3 regions of the Bacteroides acidifaciens genome follow, and region 1 is predicted to be linked to each of the others. Evidence: riboswitches for the same ligand, from Rfam matches in the RefSeq annotation. Region 1 holds a riboswitch; each other region holds the start of a gene.

Region 1 (5,538 bases):
CACGCTCTAAAACTTGTTCGGCAGTGAAACCTGTCTCATAAGCCGACGTACTCGTATTGATAAACTGTCCGGGAGCCGGCTTATACTCCCATACTTTATTGGCGAAAGCCAATGAATTTTCAGTTTCTTCGGTATTATCATCAATGTCGCTTTGTGAAGCCTTGTCGCTGAATGCAATCGTGTTCGGATTCAGTCCGATATTATTCAGACGGAATTGCAGTTGTCCTTGTTGGTTGAAACAGAGCAAATCTCCGTATATGGTGTAATCATAAGCATTTGTGATATACACGTTGCCACTATAAGGATTCACATTGATTCCATAAGGAGTATCGATACTTGTTCCATCCGTAATGAAATTCTCACGAACGGTTTTTCCTGTTTTCAGATTGAATGTCTTGATAGAAGATGTTTGCGTACTATAATTGTAATTGTATAGATAGGCAATCTCTCCGTCAATGGCGAAGTTCTGTACTTTCTCATTGTAATGAGTCACTCCATTTGTCAGGCAGTCTATTTTTGCAAAGTTATAATTTCCTGCTTCTACATCTTCTCCACGGGTTGCTACATAAACGGTTGTTCCATCCGCACCGGCTACAATCTTGCCCGGATTCGGTCCTACTGTAATTTTATTGATTTCTTTGAATGTGGCGATATCAACCACAGATACAGTATTGTCTACTCCCAGGCCGGATGCATAATCCAGTCCGCCGGAATTGGAAACATATAACTTTTCGTTTTGTACACAGATTCCATCGGGATTACGTCCTACGGAAGTGACACCGTCTATGGCGAGGGAAGTTGTATCAATACGTGTCACTGTTCCGTCATAAGAACACACATACGCTTTTTCTTTGTGAAAGGCGATATATCGTGGTTCACGTGAACTTCCGTTTTCGGTCAGCATTTGAATTTGCTTCAAGGAATTTCCTGTATGGAAGTCTATTACTTCCACTGTACTGGAGACATTGACAATGACATATATCTTGCCGCCATAAATGGCTAAATCATTTGCCGTATCTCCCAATCCCCGATGATTGATTGTGTTAAAATAGTTGCGCACCATTCTCTGGTTTCCGAAAGAGAAACGCATCAATGAACTGTTATTCTGATTGAATAGTCCTTCACATAATGCATAGAGCTCGGCTGTATCTGTTTCAGTCGGGTCACCTGCAATGTCCGAAGTGAAAGGCTTGTCTTCCATATCATCACAAGCCGTGAATAATAATAGGATGGGCAGGCAGAACCAAAATATATATGTCAATTTCCTTTTCATATCAGTATCCTGCTTTTAATATGTTATTTTTAGCGTTGCTCTTACCGAACGTCCCGGCATTGGGAAGTATCGTACAATCTCGTAATTTTTATCCATCAGGTTCAGTACTTCCACGCTGAGCGAACTTGTAACTTTTCTTATCCGGAAGTCGTGGCTCGCCGAGATACTGTGGTCACTGTAACTATCCAGTCGGTTTGCTGCGATATTCTGTCCTACTGTATAGCGTTTTCCTGAATAAAGGAATGAGTAAGACATATTTATCCATGGTGTCTCGATACCTGCTTGTCCAGAGGCAGAAACACGGGGAGTATAGGCTATCTGATGTTTATAAGTCGATTTATCCTTGTTCGAATTAGGGTCAGTGACATCCAATGCCCGTTGGTATGTATAATTGCCGGACAGGTTGATGCGGATTTTCTCCCAAGGCTGGAGAGACAAGTTTCCTGTGGCGTCAATTCCTTTAATCTCCACACTCCCCAAGTTTCTCATACTCCATATCGCAAGGTTCTTGGTAGGATAAGCAATGATTTTATCCGTTACTTTGTTATAGTATGCATCAACGGTTGCCGAAAGATAAGGAATGAATGTACATACATTCTTGCTGTATGTAAGTCCGATATTATATTGCTTTGCATTTTCAGGTTTCAGTTTGGTGTTTCCCACTTCCTGGTAATATAAGTCATTGAAACTTGGCAGGCGGAAGATGTCCTTATAGAAGGCACGGATACGGAACTCTTCGTTATGGAAAGGCTTGAATGAAGCGCTGACATAAGGCGTTAATTTGCGGTGATTGCCGGCGCTGCCGCCTTCCTTGACATCTTCGTTGATGATAGTTGCCAAAGCAGATGCGGAGATGGTCAGCCAATCATTTACATATTTTCCAGCAAAAGCCGTCAGCCATGAATAGCGGGTGGGTTGCGCAAAATTAGTAAGATTAGTATCCATTGTATTGATACTCCCATCCGTTGAAAGGGAAAATGAAAGATTGTTCAATAATCTGTATAATACCGATGCGGAGAGATAGTATTCCTGTTGGTAATAACTGTTTTCCGTTTTTCCTGAAGAGTTTTTGGTGTCGGGGTCCAGGTAACGCTGATAGCTCCAGTTCCATTTGGCGGAAGTCTGCAATACCCATTGGTGGCTGAACTCTTTCTTATATTGGCTTTGTATAAATGTATTCTTGTCCCACAGGTGTTGTGAGGAATAGTCGTTATAAAGTGTAGTGGCTTTCGGCAATCCTCGGGAAGATTGGAAGTAATAGGCTTTCAATCGCCATTGCTCTTTATCGGAGAAGTTGCCGTAAAGTCCGGCTTCGGTACGGAAAGTCTGTACGTCGGTATTCTTTCTTTTCTCCCGTGACGTCAGGTCGCCCTCTGTATTTCCGTAGTGCAGGGTGTAGGGGTATTGTCCGTCTGAAGACATCCATTCGCCATTGGCTGTGACTGTCCACTTAGAATTGAGTTGTCGCTCTAACAGAACCGATGGGTTGACCAGCCCCCATGAGCCGGTCTTGAAAGCCGCGCTGATATTCGTACGTTTCCCTTTTTCGAAACGGGGAGTAAGTGTCTGTATATTCAGTATTCCTGCCGAAGCGAAGAAACGTGCCGGCTGGAATATATTATCGCTTTGACCGTTGCTTAATGATAACTGGTCTACGTTATCGAGCGAGAAACGACCGATGTCAATCTGACCCGTCTGGCAGTCGGTTACGGTGATTCCGTCATAACCTACGGCTGTGTGTTGTGCGCCCAGGCTGCGTATGGATACGGTTTTCAGTCCGCCGATGCCACCGTAATCTTTCACGGTCACTCCGGCAAAATGCTTCACGGCATCAGAGACTTGCAGAGCATGCAGGTTCTTTAGCGCATCTTTGGAAAGTACTTGTAGCGGAGCGGTAGAACGTATCTCTCGTGTTTGGTAAATATCGGAAACTGTAATTTCGGGGATGGAGTATGTATGCGTTGTATCCACTTTTTGCTGTTGCGCAAAAAGTGCGGGGAATAAAAGCTGGCAGCAGATTACTGCACAGATACTCTTGTATAGCCTTATATGTCTCATCCTTGTCCTATTATTGATCTATTTTTCACTTTTAAAAGTGTCCGGGCGAAATCCCTTCGACCGGACACGCATAAATAAACTTGGCAGAGTTTATTAATTAAAACACACTTTCTCTGAATCAGAATGATGAATGAAATGATAGACGGATTGTCCGGTTCATTAGATTCAACGCTTTTTCCTCGAAAGCAGTGAAATTGGTTGCACGGCAGGTCTTCTGACTCGTTCCTGTTGCGGGCGCCTTCCCAGAAGTTTCTTTCCAGTGGCTAAAAGTAGGTTGCTCGCAACATATTTATAGAACTTACAGCAGCGGGACTGTTCAGGATTTACACCTGATTCCCTTTTAATCGCTTTCCTCGTATGTTTTTGAGGTCTGCGAACCAATGCGTGGCAAAGATAGGGAGTTTATTTGGCTTTTGCAAAGGGGGGCGTTCTTTTTCTTTCGTCTTGATACGAAAGAAAAAGAACCAAAAAGAAAGAATCAAGGCTGCGTTTTTTCAGCTACTCCGGTGCTTTCTCCGGCTAAAGGGCAGAAACTCGCTACGCTCAAACAGTCTGCCCTTCTTAACGCCGAAGAAAACACCTGCGCTTGACGCTGAAAAAACGAGGCCGGGAAACCATGCGGGGTGGCACGTGGTATGGGCATGCGGTGTGTGTACGTGTGTGGGTGACGTGGGAGATGCTTATTGTTCGCCTTTCATTAGTAAGTATTCTTCGATGGTTTGCGCTGTGGCATCCTTTAGAAGTACTGTCTTGTCTTTGTTCAGAAGGTAGAGGGTAGGGACGGCTTTCAAGTCATACAGTTGTTGCTCCTTGATAGCGAAAGTCTTGTCATATCCGTTAATCCATTCCTTCGGGAATTCATTCAGATGTTTCCGCCATTCGTCCAGTTCTTCGTCGGGGTAGATAGAGAGGACGGTCAACTTCTTTTGAGATAGAAGCTGATTGATGATAGGGGCGTTTTTTAATGCTTCGATTGTTTCCGTGCAGGCGTGGCATCCCGGGTTATTGATAAATAATAAGGTATAGTCCGATTTCTGTTGATAAAGGGAGCCTTGTGCGCCAGAAGACAATGTATAGTTAAAGTTCAATGCTTTGGTTCCGATACGGTTTTTCTGAGCCAGTTCACGGCGGGCTTTGGGACGTACCTTTTCTATTTCTTCCAGTATGGGAGAAGCCAGCATGGCATCCAGTACAGGGATATAAAATTCTTCGTTACGCATCGGAGAGTTAGGGTCGTACAGATATTTGTCTGCCAAGTCGGTGATGTAAGTGAATACCTTCTTATCCACGTTTGTCCGTTCGATTGTTTTCCGCATAGCTTGCTGTGCAGTTTCCAATGGAACATGGTTCAATATATCGCAATAGTCCGACCAAGCCTGTTCGGTCACTTCGGGGTGATGGATATAATTGGTATCGGCAAAGTTTACGTTATCCCAATAGTGCTTGACAAGGAAATCCGCCCGTTGTTCCGGCGCCGTCATCATTGTCGGGATGGTGGGTAATGTGAAAGTTTTGATAGTATCCTGTGCTACTTCAGTTTTGTTTAAGCCGGAAGCATTGCCGTTTTTGCAGGCACAAAGACAAAGAATACATACAATTGAAAGAATATTTAGATTCGTTTTCATAATTGGCTGTTATTATATTGAACTTCTATGAATTACATAGAAGACAAAGATAATGCCTTTTCATTTTATACAAAGAATATTTCTTTCTTTTCTTCTTTGTCTTCTTTTAAAAGAACCTTACTTTGTGAAAAATCTTATTTCTCCTTTGCCAATGTAAAGACAAACTCCAGTCCGCCGCCCTGATTATTTTTGGCAGAGATGATGCCGCCATGGATAATCACTGCATTCTTCACGATAGCCAGTCCTAGTCCCGTTCCGCCTAATTTTCGCGAACGACCTTTGTCTACCCGGTAGAAACGCTCGAAGAGACGGTTCAGATGTTCGGGGGATACGCCTACGCCCGTATCGGCAAAACTGAAATAATAGAAGCTCTCGTCTTCACGGAAACAATTGATATTAATCTGGATATTCGTTCCGGCATATGCGATGGCGTTATCCATCAGATTGCGGAAGATGGAATAAATCAGGGAATAATTTCCTTTGACCTGTATGCTCTTCTTTAAAGAATTAACTACCGTGATATGCTTCTCGTCCAGTTCCAGTGAAACCTCGTTGATGATATTTCCTACCAGTACACTGATA
Region 2 (5,538 bases), 620 kb from region 1:
GGGCAATCATGATTCTCTGGCATTCGCCGTCAGACATCTTGTCCATTGTCTTTTCTGCATAACCAGACATGCCGACCAACTGCAGAGCATTATCCACAATTTTCTGGTCTTCCGGTTGAAGCTGACCAAGCCAGTTTGTGTAGGGAGCGCGCCCCAACGCTACCACATCCTTACAGCGAAGATTGGCGATGCGTACTTTGTCGGTGGTTACGAAACTAATGCTCAGAGCTAATTTTTCCGGTTTCAGTGAAGCAATGTCTTTTCCTTGCAGATTGATTTCTCCCGACTGAGGACTTTCCAGTCCCATTATGGCACGCAAGAGAGTACTTTTTCCTGTTCCGTTGCGTCCTAGCAGTGCAACGAGTTGTCCGCCTGTGATTTGGGCGTTTACCGTTTTCAACAGCGTGCGCTGTCCGTATCCTAGTGTCAGTTTCTTAAGCTCAATCATTTGGTTACATGCAAGTTTTTAGCTATTACCCATAAAATGACCGGTACACCGAGTAAAGCGGTGATACAGTTCACCGGAAGCAGGAATTTTTTGGCGATGATGTCGCAGAGAAGCATGCTGATAAGTCCCGTCAGCATAGTGCCGGGGACAAGTATCCGGTGGTCGGCGTTGTTGAACAGCAACCGTGTGACGTGCGGCACTGCCAGCCCGATAAAACCTACCGGACCGCAGAATGCGGTCACCGTTCCTGTCAGCAGCGCGGTGGAGATGAAGATGAGAGTACGTGAACGCTTGATGTTCATTCCCATTGTCCGTGCATAGTTTTCTCCAAGAAGCAACAGGTTCAACGGTTTGATGCAGACTATGGAAATGAGCAGTCCCAGGCATAACATAGGCGTCATGATTCCCAATTGGGTAGTGGTGATGTGGCCGAGAGAACCCATTGACCAGAGCGTAAACATTTTCAATTGTTCGGCAGAACTCAGATATTGCAGTATCTGAATAATGGCGCCAGCCACATAACCTATCATGACCCCCATAATCAATACACCGAGGATATTTTTTACTTTTCGGCTGATGACGGCTACTCCCAGTAAAATGACAGCCGTTCCTATCCAGCCGGAACCGACGATGCCCAATGACTGGAGTAGTGGAAATTCAGACCAGCCGAGCAGTGGAGCTCCCAATATAAACAAGGCAACCCCTAATCCTGCACCGGAACTTACTCCCAGCAAATAGGGGTCTGCCAATGGGTTTTGGAAAACTGTCTGCATCTGCAAACCGCTTACAGAGAGTGCCACACCTATCAGTGCCGCCACTATTACCCGTATGAACCGGATAGAAAGAAGAATGTTGCGTGTCATTTCATCACATTCACCCCCGGTGAGCACGGCACATACCTTAGAGACAGGGATATACGTGTCTCCGGTTGCCATATCTATGACTAGCAATAATAGGGCGGTTATGCTTAGCGCGATAAATAAAAGTGCAGTATGTTTGCGGGGTTGTTTCATTCCAGACGCCTGTAATAATAAAGTGAATCGGAAACAAGCTCCGGATGAAAAATATGAATCAAGTCGCGTAACACAACGTCGGGACGGACAACTGCCGATTCCCAATAATCGTTTCCGCCTGTCGGTGTCAACCGTAAGTTGTTGTTATAAACAGTCTTTTCGTTCACGGCTTTTGCGTCTGCGAATTTAGGGTTGACAGCTTTCAGCTCATCAAGCGTAGTCGCTGAACCGACATTTATCCAATAATCGGCTTTTTGTATCAGTCCATAGGCTGTTTCCAGTCCGATTGGGGTTGAACTGTTAGAACTGTTTTCTTTATAAATGTACTCTGCGCCTGCATCGGCAATCAGTCGTGTCATATAACTTTGGGTGGAAGGCATTACCCAACTGTCGTTCCACGGAGTGTTGAACATAACGGTAGGGCGCTGGCTGACGGAATCCGTGAGGGCTTTCAGTGCATAATACCGTTGGGGGATTTCCCGGAATATTTCTATTCCCTTTTCCCGCTTGTCTGTCAGTTCGGAAAGGACAATCATCCATTCGGCCTTGCCGAGCGGTGATTCTTCCAGATATTCACCCATATATAAATAAGGTATGGAAAGTTCTTTCAACTTGTCTGTTACAGCGGTTTGGGCGTCACCTATGCCATAGAGCAAAACTACGTCGGGTTTTAATCCAATCAGCAGTTCGTAGTTCATTTCAGGACCCATATCCTTGATTGAATCTTTGTGGGCAAGGATGTAGGGATTGGCGATATAATCAATGCCCGAAACTCCGACAATCCGGTTGATTTCTCCTAGTTCATCGAGCATGGCGATGTAGGAAGAAGACATGCATACAATTTGTTTGGCTCCGGCAGGGATGATGGGACCGTTGAATCCGGCAGGCGCTTGCTCACCGTTGCGTGTAACAAAATAGGACATTGTTACATCGTTGGCGCCTTGCCACGGGTTGGTAATCTGTATAAGTGTGCTGGTGGCGTTCTCGGCACCCAGAATTTTAAATCCCGAAGCGTATTCAGGGGTATATACATCTTGGTTGAATGCTTCCAGAGATGTCTTATTACGGGTGATACAGCTTGCCAAAAAGAGCAGGCAAAGTAACGTGATAGTCAGAGCAGGAGATTTCACTTTTATAAGATGTTTAATTAGAAAAAATAATAGTGGGTCCTTTCGAACGGCAAAGATAGGACTTATTATTAGTTTGTTTTTATTTTAGTTGGATTTTTCTTCCGATTTGTTTCTATTTGTGTATCTTTGTCCCTAGAAATTTTGGTGTCACTTTTCCGATTCTACGGAAAGAGTGGTGAAAAGGGAATCAGGTGTAAATCCTGAACAGACCCGCTGCTGTAAGCTCCGCCAAAAGTTTTCCTACAATACTCAAATCCACTGTTCCGCTTTGGAGGAATGGGAAGGGCGTTAGGAAAATGGAGTAAGTCAGAAGACCTGCCAAAGTTGAATTCTTGAAACTTTCCGGGATTAGAGTTTGAAGAGTGCAGTTTATAGCAATCACATAGTACTTGTTTTTGTGCGACGTACAAAGTGCGCAGTGTCTGTTTGTGCAGGACGCTGACTTATGCTCTTTTTGAAGGGGAGCAGACTGCCCTTTTCTGTCTTTGTATATTCCTGGAAGTTTATAATTGAAAGAAAATAAACAGACGAGATGACAAGAGGAATGATTCGAAAAATTCTATGGACAGTAGGTTGTTTGGGACTTCCGGCGTTGCTGGGAGCTCAAAGTCGTTTGGATAGTTTGCAACACTTGGATGAGGTAGTGGTCACGGCGAAGCCGTATAAAGAAGTAATCCCTGCCCAACGGCTGAACGGGCTGCAACTGGAACGACTGAATACGCATAATGTAGCTGATGCTTTGCGCTACTTTTCCGGCGTGCAAATCAAGGATTACGGTGGTATGGGCGGATTGAAGACGATAGATGTCCGTAATATGGGTTCTCACCATGTCGGTGTGTTTTATGACGGCATTCAGATTGGAAACGCACAAAACGGAGTGGTTGATTTGGGGCGTTTTTCGCTGGATGATTTGGAAGAATTATCTCTTTATAACGGACAAAAAAGTGAGATATTCCAGTCCGCCAAAGACTTTGCTTCGGCTTCGGCTGTATATATGAAAGCTCGGAAACCGAAGTTTGAAACAGGAAAGAAAACGAATCTGCTGGTGCGCTATAAGGCAGGAAGTATCCAGTTGATTAATCCTTCCATCCGGTTGGAACATAAACTGAACGATTACCTTAGCTTGAGTCTGAGCGGTGAATATACGAAATCCGACGGGCAATATAAGTTCCGTTACAGACGTTTGAATCAGGAGGGTAAAGTGGCTTATGATACGACAGCTACCCGATGGAACAGTGATATTGAGGCTTATCGTATCGAAGCCGGTGTATATGGCATTATTCATAACGGCTATTGGCAGGCTAAACTGTATTATTATGATTCGGACAGAGGACTGCCCGGAGCTATCGTGAAAAATGTATGGCAGAATGGAGAACGGCAGGGGGATAAGAATTTCTTTGCCCAAGCTACATTTGTGAAAGATGTCACCCCGAAATATAAGTTGCAACTGAACGGGAAGTTTGCCTATGACTATACACATTATCTTTCAAGGGATACAGTGCAGTTTCTGCAAGAGAGTGTGACAAAAAAGATGCAGTTCGATAATACCTATTATCAGCAGGACTGGTATTTGTCGGTGGTGAATATGTATAGCATTCTGCCTGTATGGGATGTGTCTTTGTCTGTCGATTTTCAATATAATAAGTTGAATGCCGTCATGCGTGGAGTAGGGACTCCTTTCACGTTCCCGCAACGCTATACAACTTGGGCGGCACTGGCTACGGCGTTGAATCTGGGAAAATGGAAATTACAGGCTGATGTGTTGGGGACATTCGTTATCGAGAAAGTTCGTAATAATGTGCAAGCCCCTGACAAATCGGAACTTTCTCCGGCATTTATCGTCGGGTATAAACCTTTCCACAACCATGATTTTAATTTGCGTGCTTTCTATAAGCGTATCTTCCGTTTGCCTACTTTTAATGACCTTTATTATGCGCAAATAGGCTTTAGTCAGTTGAATCCGGAATTTACCGACCAATTTAATATTGGTGGAAGTTATCAAAAGACATTCAAAAAAGGATTTATTGACCGGATTTCTGTACAGGCTGATATTTACTATGCCGCGATTACAGATAAGATTATTGCTGCGCCTACCGGGAGCAGTTTTCGCTGGATGATGACAAATATGGGAAAAGTGGAGAGTAAGGGGCTAGATGTTTCGGCGGCTGTATTCGGTCATGCAGGACCGGTAAGGATGAATACCAATCTTTCTTATTCTTTCGCGAAAGCGCAGGATTTTACAAAAATCAACGGGAAGAAACTGTCTTCGTATGGCGACCAGATTCCTTATACTCCCTGGCATAGCGGCTCGGTGATTGCGGGAGTAGAATATGGTACGTGGACGTTGAATTACAGTTTTATTTATGTAGGTGAGCGTTATAACGGGGCTGTGAATAATATTCCGCGTAACTATGTGGAACCGTGGTACACACATGATTTTTCCTTGCAAAAGGAGTTTCGGATTCGTAGTCGTTATCTGTTGAAGGCCTCGATAGAGATGAACAATGCGCTGAACCAATATTACGATGTGGTACTCAATTATCCGATGCCGGGGCGGAATTTCCGGTTTATTGTTAGTCTTAGCTTATGAAAAAAATACATTTTATATATCTGCTGATACTTTTTATGAGTTTGTCGGCTTGTCGGGAGGATGAACAGATTTTCCTTTCGGACAGTGTGCAAGTGGCGCTTCCTATGGTAGGAACCCGTATTAAAGGGTTTTATCAACTCAACGAGGGAAATATGGGAATGAACCGTGCTTCACTTGATTATTTTGATTATACGACAGGGCATTATACCCGTGATATTTTTTCCGAACGTAACCCGGAGATTGTAAAAGAGTTGGGAGATGTGGGAAATGACATTAAAGTATATGGACAGAAAGTATATGCGGTAATTAATGTTTCCAATCTGATCGTTGTGTTTGATGTGCGTACTGCGCGTATAA
Region 3 (5,538 bases), 440 kb from region 1:
GAATCCCGGAACATCTTCGAAAGTAATCAACGGAATGTTGAAACAGTCGCAGAAACGGATGAAACGGCTCGCCTTGTCGCTGGCATCAATATCGAGCACTCCGGCAAGGTAGGCAGGCTGATTGGCGACGATACCTACCGAACGACCTGCCAGTCGTGCAAAACCGATGAGGATATTCTTGGCAAAGTTCGGCATAACTTCAAAGAAATAACCGTTGTCCACCACTCGCTCAATGATATCTTTCATATCATAAGGAACGTTCGGGTCTGCCGGAACGATAGTGTCCAAAGCGGCGTCTTCACGGTTGGTTTCATCCGTGCAGTTCTGCTTTTTAGTCTCGTCCATATTATTCTGAGGCAGGAACGAAAGTAGTTCGCGGATACTCATCAACAGTTCTTCTTCGGTGTTGCACATAAAATGAGTCACTCCGCTTTTGCTGCTGTGAGTCATGGCTCCACCCAGTTCTTCCTTGCTTACTTCCTCGTGGATAACGGTTTTCACTACGTCGGGCCCTGTTACAAACATGTGGCTCTTTTCTTTCACCATAAAGATAAAGTCCGTGAGGGCGGGAGAGTAGCAGGCACCACCGGCACAGGGGCCGAGAATGGCAGAGATTTGAGGAATCACACCGCTTGCCATTGTGTTCTGATAGAAAATGTCCGCATATCCCGAAAGGCTCTCGATACCTTCCTGTATGCGTGCACCGCCTGAATCGTTCAATGCGATAATCGGAGCGCCGTTCTTTAAAGCCAACTGTTGCACCTTCACAATCTTTTTCGCGTTGGAAGCGGAAAGTGAACCGCCGTAAACGGTGAAGTCATAGGCGTAAACGAATACCTGGCGACCGTCAATCTTTCCGTAACCGGATACGATGCCGTCTCCCGGAATCTTGTTCTTGTCCATGCCGTAGTTAGTGCAACGGTGAACCATTAGCTTGTCCAGTTCGACAAATGTCCCTTTGTCGAGCAACATCCCGATACGTTCGCGGGCAGTCATCTTGCCGCTTTCGTGTTGCTTCTCTATCTTCTCAACGCCCCCGCCGAGGGAAGCGATGCGGTCACGTTCCTGGAACGTGGCATATGCTTTGTTTATTTCTTCCATGATGCAATCCGTTTTTTAGTGTTATGCAATCGGTTCTAATGTTATTAATGTCTGGTCACCAGTGATGTTATCGCCTTCCTGAACCAGAATTTCTTTGATACGGCAATCCGAAGTCACTTTATAGTTGCTCTGCATCTTCATGGCTTCGATAACGATAGCGGTGTCTCCCGCTTTCACTTCCTGTCCTGCCGTTACGGAGATTTTTACTACTTTGCCCGGCATGGGGGAAGTGATGCGGTCGTTCTGTTCGTCCTCGCCTTTCTTGCGCATACGCAGGTATTTCGCCTGGCTGTCTACGATTTCAACATTGAAACTGCTGTAATGCGTGTTCACTTTATAGCTTTTCCCGTTCTCCTTGCGGATGAGTTGCGCGTTTGCGCTGCGACCGTCCATAAGGATGTTGCAGGTTCCGTTTTCCGCCATTACCACGTCCGCTTCAAACGGCTTTCCGTCGATGGTAAGTACCACTTTATTATCTTCTTTGCTGACCAGTTCCACTTCGGCCACCCGGTCACCTATATGAATTTCCATAATTAACTGCTTTTTTTTAATTAGATACGAAGTACGCCTTTATGCAATCCGAATTCTTTCCATTTGCTGATAGGACGGTTGTCGGTAGTGTCACTGCTGTTCTCTTCAAGATTCATCAGGTAATCCATGTAGGCGGCAATCAACGCAATATTCTCGGCACGCTCGCTGGTTCGCATGATGCACTGATGCAGGTGCTCACCGTTTTTGGCGATGAATCCGGTATCGTAATGGCCTTCCACAAAATCGGGCGTATCCATGATGGCACGTAGGTAACTGATATTATTCTTGACTCCCGTCAGCTTGTATTCGTGAAGCACGCGGCGCATCCGTTCGATAGCATATTCGCGGTTGGTAGCCCACACAATCAGTTTGCCAATCATCGGGTCATAATAAATAGGAATCTCGTATCCTTCGTACACATAACTGTCGATACGCACTCCGATACCGTTCGGCTCTGTTATCTGCTTGATAATTCCCGGGCTCGGCATGAAATTCATTTCCGTATCTTCAGCACAGATACGACATTCGATAGCGTGTCCGCGCTGCTTGATATCTTCCTGTTTCAGTTGGAGAACCTGTCCGTCGGCTACCTTTATCTGCTCTTTTACGAGGTCTACACCGATTACTTCTTCCGTAATGGGGTGTTCCACTTGCAGGCGGGTGTTCATTTCGAGGAAGTAATAGTTGCGGTGTTTGTCCACCAGGAACTCGATAGTTCCCGCACCAATATAATTAACGGCTTTTGCGGCAGCCACCGCTTTTTCTCCCATATCTTTCCGCAATTCCGGAGTGACGAAAACCGAAGGAGTTTCTTCCACAATCTTCTGATTGCGGCGTTGCACGGAACATTCGCGTTCGCAAAGATGAATCACGTTTCCATGCTTGTCACCCAGAATCTGAAACTCGATGTGATGAGGCTCTTCCACGAACTTCTCCAGATAAACCGTATCGTCACCGAAAGAAGAAAGAGATTCGCTTTTGGCAGTTGTATAGGCCTCTTCCACTTCTTCCGCGCTGTGGATAAGGCGCATCCCTTTTCCACCGCCACCCATAGAGGCTTTCAGCATCACCGGATAACCGATTTTGTTGCAGAGTTCCACGGCTTCTTCCACACTTTTCAGGTTTTCTTGTGTGCCGGGCACGACGGGTACTCCGGCTTCAATCATCTTGATGCGGGCGGAAATCTTGTCGCCCATTGCTTCCATCGTCTCCGGATTGGGACCGATAAAGATAATGCCTTCTTCCTGGCAACGTCGTGCAAAAGCCGCATTCTCGGACAGGAAGCCATATCCCGGATGAATGGCGTCTGCGTGGTTCGCTTTCGCCACTTCGATGATTTTTTCTATATTCAGATAACTCTCTTTAGATGCGGCGGGACCTACACAATATGCTTCGTCTGCGTAGAGGACGTGCTTTGCAGTCCGGTCTGCCTCGGAAAATATCGCGATACTCGTTATTTCCATCTCCCGGCAGGAGCGCATCACCCTCACGGCTATCTCACCGCGATTGGCTACTAAGATTCTTTTTATCATACTTTTCTAAATTAAGTACATACCTATTTTATGTCTTCCCACCTTGCGGACATACTCCACCTGATGAAAACACAGTATTTTCTTGATTTGGGGCTTAACAAACGATGTCCTTTCTCCTAATCCACGAGGCGGAAGAACGTTTTACGTGAAGTGGCAGGTCTTCTGACTGACTCTTGTCTTATTTACCTTCCCGATAGAACATCAGTGGCGTCAAATTAGTTCATTTATAAGACATTGAACAGAGCTTCACAGCAGCGGGACTGTCCGGGATTTGCACCCGATTCCCTATTAATCGTCGTCCGTTGGCTACGGATTCCGAACCATTTCGGCGACAAAGATAAATAAATTTTGAATAGAGTGTTCTCTTTTTGCACGAAAGTTGCTTTTTTGTGCAATGGGCGGCTGTCCGGATATTAGAAACGAAAGACGGTAAATGCAAATGGATTTAATAGTTAAATCTGTGTGTATTATTGTGTACCCTTTAAACTTTCTTTCTTTTCGCATTGTTGAAGTGGCAATTATTAATCAAAACAGTAATCAATTATGAAAGAGAAGAAAGTAGCCCGTGAGGAACGGAATCAAGAGAAGCTGGCTAATGCCGATTGGGTAATGGCGGAATTTTACGCAACGTGGTGTCCTCATTGCCAGCATATGAAACCTGTCGTTGAGGAATTTAAGAAACTAATGGAAGGAACGCTCGAAGTAGTGGAAGTGGACGTAGACCAGGAAACTGCCCTTACGGATTTCTACACCATCGAAGCAACGCCTACATTTATCCTTTTAAGAAAAGGACAACAACTTTGGAGACAATCCGGCGAACTTACTTTGGAAAGACTGGAAAGAGCCGTGAAGGGATTTAAATCTTGAAAAAGTATTAATAAAAGAGGTGTTATTCTTCGGAAAGTTTTAAATCATGTTATGAAACATGCTTTTTTATTTGGATAATTTGCAGATAATCGGAAAGTCCGTATCTTTGCACTGTGTTTTTCATAGTATTAGATTTAAGGTTAACAAAGGTTGGAGCAAGGCGTTGCTCCTTTTTTTATGCCCGTACCTCACTTTCTACTAAATAATATTGATTTTTACGGGATTGGATAATGACTGCTACACTCGAATGTTTATCTTTGTGGATAATATAATATCCGATACTATTTCATTAAAAGACTACTAATAAAAAACTGATACCATGAACATCGACTTTATCACGCTTACTAAAGACAACATAGGGAAAGAACATATCTGCTGTGCTTTCTCGGATAAGAAATGCCAGGAAAGTTATAACCTGAAAAAGGAATGGCTGAAGAAGCAATTTGAAAACGGGTATGTTTTTCGTCGTTTGAATGAGCGAGCGAAAGTATTTATCGAATATGGCCCTGCCGAAAACGGGTGGGTTCCTGTGAAGGCCGACAATTACTTGTTGATAAACTGCTTTTGGGTAGCCGGGCAGTATAAAGGAAAAGGGTATGCGAAAGCTCTGCTCCAAACTGCGATAGATGACGCCATGCAGCAAGGTAAGGACGGTTTGGTGACAGTAGTAGGAACAAAGAAGTTTCATTTTATGAGTGATACCAAATGGCTGTTGAGACAAGGATTTGTTGTTTGCGAACAGCTTCCGACAGGATTTAGTCTGTTAGTGAAGAAATTAAATGTTGATGCTCCGAATCCGACATTTAATGAATCTGTACGAACAGGAGAATGCCCTAATAAAAAGGGTATCACTGTTTATTTCTCCAACCGTTGTCCGTTTGCGGAATTTCATGTGACGAGTTCTTTGAAGGAAACCGCCGCTAAAAGAAATCTGCCTTTGGAGATTGTTAAATTGGAGACAATGGAGCAGGCACAGGCTGCACCTACTCCGGCTACGATATTCAGCTTGTTCTATGAAGGCAAGTTTGTCACAACGGATATCAGTGCTTGTATGGATAGCCGTTTTGATAAAGCGATAATAGGGAAATAAGCTAATTCAATCTCAATTCATGCAAACATGCCTGTACTTCTTCCGGACTACCGGTATGTTTGCCTTCGTCATCGGATAGCTTGATGCATTCCCGCCATTCTTGATTGACATTCATCTTGCATTGTGTCAGCTTCATGACAATGTTCGAAGGCTCGAATCCGGTGTCATTGGTGAGATTTGTCCCGATGCCGAAGGAACAACGGATTTTGTTCTTGCAATATTCCTGAATCTCCAGTGCTTTTGTGAAATCGAGGGCATTGCTGAAAACGATAGTCTTGGTGGTCGCGTCAATTCCCAGTTCCTTGTAACGGGATACCAGGCTGTCTATAAATTCAAATTCATTACCGGAATCGCAGCGGACACCGTCAAACAGTTTCGCCTGTTTGCGGCTGAGATTGCTGAGGAAGATACCGGAAG

The links. Region 1 has a riboswitch for cobalamin ahead of CLIN57ABFB40_RS03420 (TonB-dependent receptor plug domain-containing protein). Riboswitches for the same ligand answer to the same signal wherever they lie in the genome.
Region 2: linked by a shared signal. The riboswitch ahead of CLIN57ABFB40_RS01010 (TonB-dependent receptor) and the one ahead of CLIN57ABFB40_RS03420 (TonB-dependent receptor plug domain-containing protein) in region 1 are both predicted to bind cobalamin.
Region 3: linked by a shared signal. The riboswitch ahead of accC (acetyl-CoA carboxylase biotin carboxylase subunit) and the one ahead of CLIN57ABFB40_RS03420 (TonB-dependent receptor plug domain-containing protein) in region 1 are both predicted to bind cobalamin.

What each region holds. Positions count from the first base shown of each region.
Region 1 covers NZ_CAEUHO010000001.1:858,060-863,597, forward strand. The annotation lists gene CLIN57ABFB40_RS03415 (YncE family protein) at 1-1,273, opposite strand, end outside; gene CLIN57ABFB40_RS03420 (TonB-dependent receptor plug domain-containing protein) at 1,289-3,331, opposite strand; cobalamin riboswitch at 3,518-3,728, opposite strand; gene CLIN57ABFB40_RS03425 (hypothetical protein) at 3,712-3,921, shown strand; gene CLIN57ABFB40_RS03430 (DUF5106 domain-containing protein) at 4,012-4,956, opposite strand; gene CLIN57ABFB40_RS03435 (ATP-binding protein) at 5,091-5,538, opposite strand, start outside.
Region 2 covers NZ_CAEUHO010000001.1:242,704-248,241, forward strand. The annotation lists gene CLIN57ABFB40_RS00995 (ABC transporter ATP-binding protein) at 1-448, opposite strand, end outside; gene CLIN57ABFB40_RS01000 (FecCD family ABC transporter permease) at 445-1,461, opposite strand; gene CLIN57ABFB40_RS01005 (ABC transporter substrate-binding protein) at 1,458-2,591, opposite strand; cobalamin riboswitch at 2,717-2,929, shown strand; gene CLIN57ABFB40_RS01010 (TonB-dependent receptor) at 3,136-5,181, shown strand; gene CLIN57ABFB40_RS01015 (YncE family protein) at 5,178-5,538, shown strand, end outside.
Region 3 covers NZ_CAEUHO010000001.1:422,329-427,866, forward strand. The annotation lists gene CLIN57ABFB40_RS01705 (acyl-CoA carboxylase subunit beta) at 1-1,101, opposite strand, end outside; gene CLIN57ABFB40_RS01710 (acetyl-CoA carboxylase biotin carboxyl carrier protein subunit) at 1,123-1,632, opposite strand; gene accC (acetyl-CoA carboxylase biotin carboxylase subunit) at 1,653-3,164, opposite strand; cobalamin riboswitch at 3,299-3,504, opposite strand; gene CLIN57ABFB40_RS01720 (thioredoxin family protein) at 3,708-4,031, shown strand; gene CLIN57ABFB40_RS01725 (N-acetyltransferase) at 4,351-5,121, shown strand; gene pncB (nicotinate phosphoribosyltransferase) at 5,123-5,538, opposite strand, start outside.